DNA from 2 places in the Marinobacter sp. EVN1 genome. Region 2 is predicted to be linked to the other one. Evidence: predicted binding sites of a transcription regulator. Region 2 holds the regulator's gene; the other holds the start of a gene.
The links. Region 2 encodes sigma-54, which starts transcription at its own class of promoters, with help from an activator protein. Its sites were predicted from a motif close to ANTGGCATNNANNTTGCTNT; they were not measured.
Positions count from the first base shown of each region.

Region 1: the regulator sigma-54 is predicted to act here: its motif matches at 1,908-1,927, upstream of flgA (flagellar basal body P-ring formation chaperone FlgA).

Region 1 is NZ_AXCB01000012.1:189,542-193,875, forward strand. Features, by position in the region: gene Q674_RS25915 (hypothetical protein) at 1-56, shown strand, start outside; gene Q674_RS25920 (flagella synthesis protein FlgN) at 128-598, opposite strand; gene flgM (flagellar biosynthesis anti-sigma factor FlgM) at 606-932, opposite strand; gene flgA (flagellar basal body P-ring formation chaperone FlgA) at 1,060-1,767, opposite strand; gene Q674_RS25935 (chemotaxis protein CheV) at 1,953-2,882, shown strand; gene Q674_RS25940 (CheR family methyltransferase) at 2,918-3,745, shown strand; gene Q674_RS25945 (LysR family transcriptional regulator) at 3,780-4,334, shown strand, end outside.
Region 2 is NZ_AXCB01000023.1:101,539-105,872, forward strand. Features, by position in the region: gene lptA (lipopolysaccharide transport periplasmic protein LptA) at 1-109, shown strand, start outside; gene lptB (LPS export ABC transporter ATP-binding protein) at 87-812, shown strand; gene Q674_RS32100 (RNA polymerase factor sigma-54) at 1,001-2,530, shown strand; gene hpf (ribosome hibernation promoting factor) at 2,604-2,912, shown strand; gene ptsN (PTS IIA-like nitrogen regulatory protein PtsN) at 3,001-3,471, shown strand; gene rapZ (RNase adapter RapZ) at 3,526-4,334, shown strand, end outside.

The DNA of each region.
Region 1 (4,334 bases), on a different contig from region 2:
GCATTCGCGATATCCGCTTTCACCCGGATTCCCAGATGACCATCTATACGCGTTGAAGACCTTGCCCTGAAACGAAAAATGCCCGGAAGATCTCCGGGCATTTCGTTGTCTGTGAGCGATGGGTGTATCAGGCGCTGGCCAGAATATTGGTGCTTGAGACGTTGGTCTGCTGGCCTTTGGCACCATAGAGCTTCTGCTGGGCGGAAGCACCTCGGAAGATGTCGGTAAGGCGTGACAGGCGCTTTTGCAGGTGGCCAAGAATTCGGCCGTTGTTCTGGTTCACGGCCTGGCATTCGCGCAGACGGGTGTCGGCGTCTTTCCAGAGTTGGTGCAGCTCATCCATGCCAGCGGCGCGAATGAAGCGTGATGGCTCTCCTGCATTGGGCTTGTAGCCCATATTCACCAGCAGGTGAATTTTCTTTTTGGCGCGGTCGCGTATGCCTTCAAGAATCTGGTTTTTCCGGCTGGTCATTTCCTGGAGGGGCTGGATATCCGCAGAGGAGAGCACGGATTTTTCCTGGTGGAGTACTTCCGCCAGCAACTCAAGCTGGCGGATATCTTCCTGAAGAATCGCTTTCAACTGTTCATGTGCAGTCATGCTTTACTCACCCGAAAATGCTTTTATCCATCTCAAGCATTTTCTGGGCCAGTTTCTGGGCATCTACCTTGTAAGTGCCGTTCTCAAGAGCAGAACGAATCTGTTCGATGCGATCATCGTCCATTTCGGGGTAGTCCCCCAGCTTCTGCTCAAGTTGCTTCAGGTTTTTCGCCTGATTGCTCAGGTTCACGTTCTCGCCACGGGCAGCGGGGCTCTGGGCCTTGGCTTGCTCGCCTGTGGGTGCCTGTGACGTTTGATTGCCTGAGGCTTTGTCGGCCGTGGTGCGCGTGGTGTTGACCTGGCCGGGGCCAATTCCATTTAAGTCAACTGACATATCAATACCTGCTTGCCTGGGGCCACAAGAAAGTGGCGTATTCGGGTTTATATCTGCTTAACGGCAAATCCGCGCCATACTTTAGTTACAAAACGGAAAACATTTGCCGCTCTTGCTGTTTGCCGCCTTACATCGGAATTTCGACCCGCCCGGGGCCAACGGCACGAGCTTTGACTGTCCGGGACGAGCGGAGATTTTCCACCAGTACCTGTTCTCCAACGCCCGCGCTCGCCAGTGCCTTACCGCGAGATGATACCGAGAATGAGCCTGAGCGCGCGGTGATAATAACATGGTCACCCCGCTCAATCGCGTTGGGAGCTTCAAGGAGATCCGGGGTCATTACCGTGCCGGCGTTCACCGGGCGGCGCATCATCATGCCTGAAACGGACTCTTTGCGGGTGAGTACGCCGCGACGACTGGCATTGATCTGCACCGAATTTACGGTGACCAGATCTGGTGTCAGGCGCTCTCCGCGCGCCAGGGGACGGGCTGCTATCAGGGCAGGGCCGTGAACCTCGACGCTGGTGGTAACGTACATTCTCCAGGGGCGCTCACCACTGCAGGAAACCAGGACCGACGGGCTGGTGGTCTGTAGCGGATCGCCCGCAAACTCGGCGTTCAGCCCCTGGTTGCAGGCAGCAAGGGCGATGCGGCTGTCGATAGCGCCAACTTCGTAGCGGCTCGTGTAGCCCTCGGCAGCAAGGGTTCTGGACCACTCTGCCAAGAACGTCTGGGCAGCGTCACGGATGGCTTCAGCACTGGTTCTCTCCGAAGACAGAGTGATTGGGCTCAGTGATAGACACAATGCAGCCAAAAAGATGATTCGCATACGCACCGGTTTGTCCTATGCTGTCTGTATCTGTGGATTTTGTCGAAACACGTTAAGGATTCGGGTTGTCGGGCCGTTAACCCTTAACAGGTTTGCAGGCGTCAAAGATTTGTCTTGGACAGGCCTGAAAACACCTTGCAAAGGTCAAAGCAATATTGATGCCGGTATAGGCACGCCAGGAGTAAAGCATCATGGCAGGGGTATTAGACAGCGTTAACCAGCGCACCCAGCTAGTCGGTCAGAACCGGCTTGAGCTATTGCTGTTCCGTTTACGGGGGCGGCAGTTGTACGGCATCAACGTATTCAAGATTAAGGAAGTTCTTCAGTGCCCGAAACTGTCGTCGATTCCCAATAGCCGGAGCGTCGTCAGAGGCGTCTCCCACATTCGTGGTGAGACCATTCCCATTATTGATTTGAGTATGTCGATCGGTCTGCCGGGTATTCCGCAAGAGCAGTTGTCTACCAGTTTCGTGATCATCACCGAGTACAACCGTAAAACCCAGGGCTTTCTGGTAACGGGCGTAGACCGGATTATGAATATGAACTGGGAAGATATCTTGCCTCCGCCGAAGGGCGCAGGGAAGGATGTTTACCTGACTGCGGTGACGAAGATTGATGATAAGCTGGTAGAAATCATAGATGTAGAAAAGATTCTTGCAGAAGTTTCTCCGCTCAGGGAAGATGTTACGGAGGAGTTGGTTGCCAGGAGTGCCGAACGTGTGCCGGGCCACCTGCCTGTGCTGGTGGTGGATGACTCTTCGGTGGCTCGTCGGCAGATCGAGCGTTGCCTGACCGCTATAGGAATGGAAGTGGTTACCAAAAACGATGGCAAGCAAGCACTGCAGTATCTCAAAGAGATAACTCAGGATGGATCGCGCGCAAATGATCACCTGTCTCTGATTATCTCTGATGTTGAGATGCCGGAAATGGACGGCTACACCCTCGTTACCAGAATCAAAGAAGATGCGGCTCTGAAAGAAATGTATGTAATGCTGCACACCTCGCTGAGCGGTGTCTTCAACCGGGCGATGGTGCAGAAAGTGGGCGCAGACGATTTCATGGCGAAATTCAGCCCGGATGAGCTGGCCGAGCGAGTAATGGAAATTATTGATCAGCACTGATGCTCGGCTGATGGTTTCACCCACGAAGAGATCCAATGAAAGCGGACATAACGCCCCAGGAATACGAAGCCTTTAAAAAGTTCCTGCAGGATGCGTGCGGCATCCTGCTGGGTGATAACAAACAGTATCTTGTAAAGAGCAGGCTTCGGCGCATTCTCGAAGAAAACAGCCTGAATTCCCTTGGAGAGCTTCTGGAACGATTAAAGAGGCCTGGAAGGGCAGGCTTGCGCGAGGTGGTCATCGACGCGATGACGACCAACGAGACACTTTGGTTCAGGGACAACCATCCGTTCCGGATTCTGCAGGAAAAGCTCTTGCCAGAGTTTGCCGAGCGCAGTTCACTCCAGCCGTTAAGAATCTGGTCTTCCGCCTGTTCTACTGGCCAGGAGCCATACTCCGTAGCCATGGTAATTGACGAATTCCGCCGTACCCGGCCGGGTAAGCTGCGGGATGTAAAAATCACGGCAACGGACATTTCCAAAAGCGTGCTGGAGGTTGCCCGGAGAGGCGAGTATGAAATGATCGCCATCGGCCGCGGGCTGTCGCCGGAGCGTCAAAAGCACTTTTTTACCCCCTCGGCCAACGGTGGTTGGCAGATTCGACCGCAAATCAAGTCCATGGTGGAATTCAAGGAATTGAACCTGCTGGATCGATACATGCTTGGCAAGTTCGACATCATCATGTGCCGGAATGTGCTGATCTATTTCTCAGCGGAACTGAAAAAGGACATTCTTACCCGGCTGCATGGTGCTCTGAACCCCGGAGGCTATCTGATTCTTGGTGCTTCTGAGTCTTTGAACGGGCTTCCCAATCTCTACGAAATGGTCCAGTGTCACCCTGGCATCATCTATCGCAAAAAATAGCCGGGAACTGTTCAATGCGGAGTAGGGGACCGATGTGGAGAATCTGAACCTCCGACATCTCTATTATTTCTGGGTTATTAGCCGCGAAGGCTCTATTGCCCGAGCCAGCGAGGTGCTCGACCTGGCACCCCAGACCCTCAGTGGCCAGCTTGCGACCTTTGAAGGCGCGGTGGGTGGCCGGTTATTCAGCCGCGAGCGCCGGCAACTGGTGCTCACAGAACTCGGCCATATGGTTCGCAGTTATGCCGATGAGATCTTCGAGCTAACCGGTCAGTTGTCTGAAACCCTGAGGGCGGGACCTGAACACAGGCCGCTTTCCTTGTCTGCGGGCATATCGGCGTCTATCCACAAACTGATCGCCTATTACCTCCTTCACCCGGCGATGAAGCTGAACCGGCCCGTGCAACTGGAATGCCGGACCGGCCGGACGGAAGATCTTCTTCTCAGCCTCAAGCGGAAGGAGCTCGACGTTGTACTGACCGATAGAATGCCCCAGGCAGAATCTCCTGAACGTTTCGCGGTTCATCCGCTATCCCGGTCTACCATCAGTCTCTTTGCTGCACCCGAACTGGCGGAGCAGCTCAAAACC
Region 2 (4,334 bases):
CACGCCATCCGACGGCGGCTCCGGCCGGGTGGAAATGGTGATTCAGCCTCGTAATTCAGCTCAATCCAGTGACGGGAAAGGTTCGGATGGCAGTTCTCAGGGCCAGTAATCTGGCAAAAAGCTACAAGCAGAAAAAAGTGGTGCTGGACGTTTCTCTGGAGATTCGCTCCGGCGAGATTGTCGGCCTGCTCGGCCCCAACGGCGCCGGCAAGACCACCTGCTTCTACATGATCGTGGGCCTGGTGCCTGCGGATCACGGCCGGATCACCATCGACACCCAGGACATCACCCCGCTGCCAATGCATGGGCGCGCCCGCAAGGGCATCGGTTACCTGCCCCAGGAGGCCTCCGTGTTTCGCAAACTGACCGTGCGGGACAACATCATGGCCATCCTCGAAACCCGCAAAGGCATGAGTCGGGCGGAACGGGAGGCCAAGCTGGAAGAGTTGCTGGAAGAGTTTCATATTACTCACATCCGTGACAGCGTGGGTATGGCGCTATCCGGCGGCGAACGCCGCAGGGTTGAAATCGCCCGGGCGCTGGCCATGGAGCCTGCGTTTATCCTGCTGGACGAACCCTTCGCGGGCGTAGACCCTATCTCCGTCAGTGACATCAAGCACATTATCCGGCACCTGCGAGATAAAGGTATTGGCGTGTTGATTACCGACCATAACGTTCGGGAAACCCTCGACATCTGCGAGAATGCCTACATCGTTTCCGGCGGCCACATCATCGCCTCCGGCAATGCCGAAGCCATTCTGGCAAACCAGCAGGTGAAAGAAGTGTATCTGGGTGATGAGTTCCGGCTCTGACCTGATAAAACAGGGTTTATCCGAGGTCTGATTGTTTTGATGATCTGTAGCAAGTAAACTCGGCAAAAAACTTGCTTATACTGTTCACAGACAATGGCAAGTAACCAGCGTACAACATTTTTTTCGGCCTGTGCGCCGGCAAAGCAACAACCGGGATGCCCATGAGTTATGGATCTTGAGCCATGGTTATGAAAGCCTCATTACAGCTTAAGCTGGGCCAGAGTCTGACCATGACGCCCCAGCTGCAGCAGGCCATACGCCTGCTACAGCTTTCTACCCTCGATCTCCAGCAGGAAATCCAGCAGGCGCTGGAGTCCAACCCCATGCTGGAAACCTCAGAGGACGATGAGCACCCTGAAGGCGACGAGCGCGAAGAGCACGAGCACAGTGAAGCTTCCAGCTCTGAGGCCAACCAGGACGACAGCCACCAGGACGCGAGCCCGGACTGGGACGAAACCGAGAACGGCCCTGACTGGTCGTCCGAGAACGATATTCCGGACAACATTCCCGATGATCTGCCAGTGGATACCGCCTGGGACGACATCTACCAGTCTGCCCCGGCTCCGGCCAGCAAAGGCGAAGACGAGCACGAATCGGATTTCGAAACCCGGAACTCGCCTACCGAAACCCTGCAGGATCACCTCGAGTGGCAGTTGAACCTGACGCCTCTGAGCGAGCGGGATCAGGCCATTGCCCACGCGCTGCTGGATGCTGTGGATGAGCGCGGCTACCTGACGTCTGACATTGAGGACATTCACGCAGGCCTGCTGGACGAAACCGAAGAAGACCCGTTGGAACTGGACGAAGTGGAAGCGGTACTCCACCGCCTGCAACACTTCGACCCGCCAGGCGTGTTCGCTCGGGATCTCCAGGAATGCCTGCTGATTCAGCTCAACCAGCTGCCACCGGATACCCCCTGGCTGCGCCAGGCGAGACTGGTGGTTACCCAGTTCCTACACCTGCTTGGCAACCGGGACTACGCGCAGCTGTTACGCCGCAGCCGGCTCAAGGAAGACCAGCTGAAACAGGTACTGGCCCTGATCACCAGCCTGAACCCGCGCCCTGGCGATGTCGTGGACCGGGCCGAACCGGATTACGTTATCCCGGACGTCATCGTACGCAAACACGAAGGCCGATGGCGGGTTGAACTCAACCCGGAAATCGCTCCGCGTATCCGGGTGAATGCCAGCTACGCGTCACTGATCCGCCGGGCTGACAGCAGTGCCGATAACACCTACCTGCGCGACCAGCTGCAAGAAGCGAAATGGTTTATCAAGAGCCTGCAAAGCCGGAATGAAACCCTGCTGAAAGTGGCCACCCGCATCGTTGAACACCAGCAAGGGTTCCTCGATCAGGGCGAAGAAGCCATGAAGCCTCTGATCCTGTCTGACATTGCCCAGGCGGTGGAAATGCACGAGTCCACGATTTCCCGGGTTACCACCCAGAAGTACATGCACACGCCCCGCGGTATTTTCGAGCTGAAGTACTTTTTCTCCAGCCACGTCAGCACCGCCGAGGGCGGCGAATGCTCGTCTACAGCCATCCGGGCGATGATCAAGAAACTGATTGCCGAGGAAACCCCGAAAAAGCCATTGAGCGATAGCAAAATTGCAGCCATGCTAGGGGAACAGGGAATCAACGTGGCGCGGCGTACCGTGGCCAAATACCGGGAGGCCATGCATATTCCTCCCTCGAACGAACGAAAACGCCTGGTTTAAACTTTCGCCGGTGCATGATGCACTGGCACGCAAGCCGGCAAGCACGCCGGCAGTATGACAACAGGAGACGCCTATGCAACTCAACATTTCAGGCCATCACGTAGAACTGACTCCCGCTCTGAAGGATTACGTCAACACCAAGCTCGAGAAGCTGGAGCGTCACTTCGACCACATCAGTAACTGCCAGGTCACCCTGGAGGTCGAGAAGGTGCGCCAGATGGCGGAAGCCACGCTGCACGTGATTGGTGGTGAGATTCACGCAAAGGCAGAAAGTGAGGACATGTACGCCGCAATCGACGCTCTGGTCGACAAGCTGGACCGTCAGATCCTCAAGCACAAGGAAAAGAACGTAGACCGGATGCACGGTAACGGCGGTCGCTGAAGCGCGAACCTTACCGGGTGTTTCATGAAACGAGCTGCGGCGGGGCTAACCGGCCGCAGCCTTTTTTTTACGGACATGCAGTCGATCCATGAGCGAGCCATCCCTGACCATCGACAATATTCTTGCCCCTGAACTGACCCTCTGTAAGGTGCCGGCCTCAAGCAAGAAACGTGTGCTGGAGTTCATCGCTGAACGGATTCACTTTCAGGATGAAATCCTCAGCGACACCCAGATCTTCAACAATCTGGTCTCCCGCGAACGCCTGGGTAGCACCGGTATCGGTGAGGGTATTGCCATCCCCCACTGCCGACTGGAAGGCCTGGACCGCGTCATCGGCGTACTGATGACTCTGGAAGAGCCGGTAGACTTTGATGCTATCGATAACCAGCCGGTAGATCTGGTGTTTGCCCTGATCGTCCCCAAAGAAGCCACCAGTGAACACCTGGAGTTACTGAGCCAACTGGCGGAGCGCTTCAATGACAGCACTTTCTGCGCCCGGCTGCGCCAAAGTGAAGATCCCGCGACCCTTTACCAGCGTATGGCGGAGAGTAATCACTGAGATCAGCCTGATATCTGGACAGGCTGCCAGGCAGATTGAAGGAGAAACAGTCCCATGAAGCTGATTATCGTCAGTGGCCGATCCGGTTCCGGCAAGAGTACGGCCCTGCATGTGCTGGAAGACCTGGGATTCTACTGCATCGACAACCTGCCCATTGGCTTGCTGTTCCCGCTGACCCGAGAGGCGGCCACCCAGGAAGCGCCCGGCCGGCTGAAAAAAATGGCCGTCAGTATTGATGCCCGTAACCTGTCCGCCGAGCTGGCCAATTTTGAAACCATTTACCAGCAACTGAAGCAGACCGGTGTCGAGGTTGAAATCATATTCCTGGATGCCGACGAGCAGTCACTGCTGCAACGCTTTCACGCAACCCGCCGCAAGCATCCGCTGAGCGATGACAAGACGTCTCTGCGGGAGGCAATCACCAACGAAAAGCAATTACTGGAACCCCTGTCAAAGCTGGCCGATCTTTACGTCAACACGACCGGGCTCTCCATGTACGAGCTACGCGACATGATCAAGCAGCGCGTGGCCGGTCGCAAGGATCAGGAACTGGCACTGCTGTTCCAGTCCTTTGGCTTCAAACATGGCGTGCCGGTGGATTCAGACTATGTCTTCGACGTCCGCTGCCTGCCCAATCCATACTGGGACACCAGCCTGCGCAAGCACACCGGCGTTGATCAGCCGGTCATCGAATTTCTGGAACGGGAACCGCTGACACGTCAGATGGTGGATGACGTCACGGGCTTCCTGAATACCTGGCTGCCCTCGTTTGCCGACAGCAATCGTAGTTACATGACCATTTCCATCGGTTGCACCGGTGGCCAGCACCGCTCTGTTTATGTGTGTGAGCAGCTCGGGCGCTA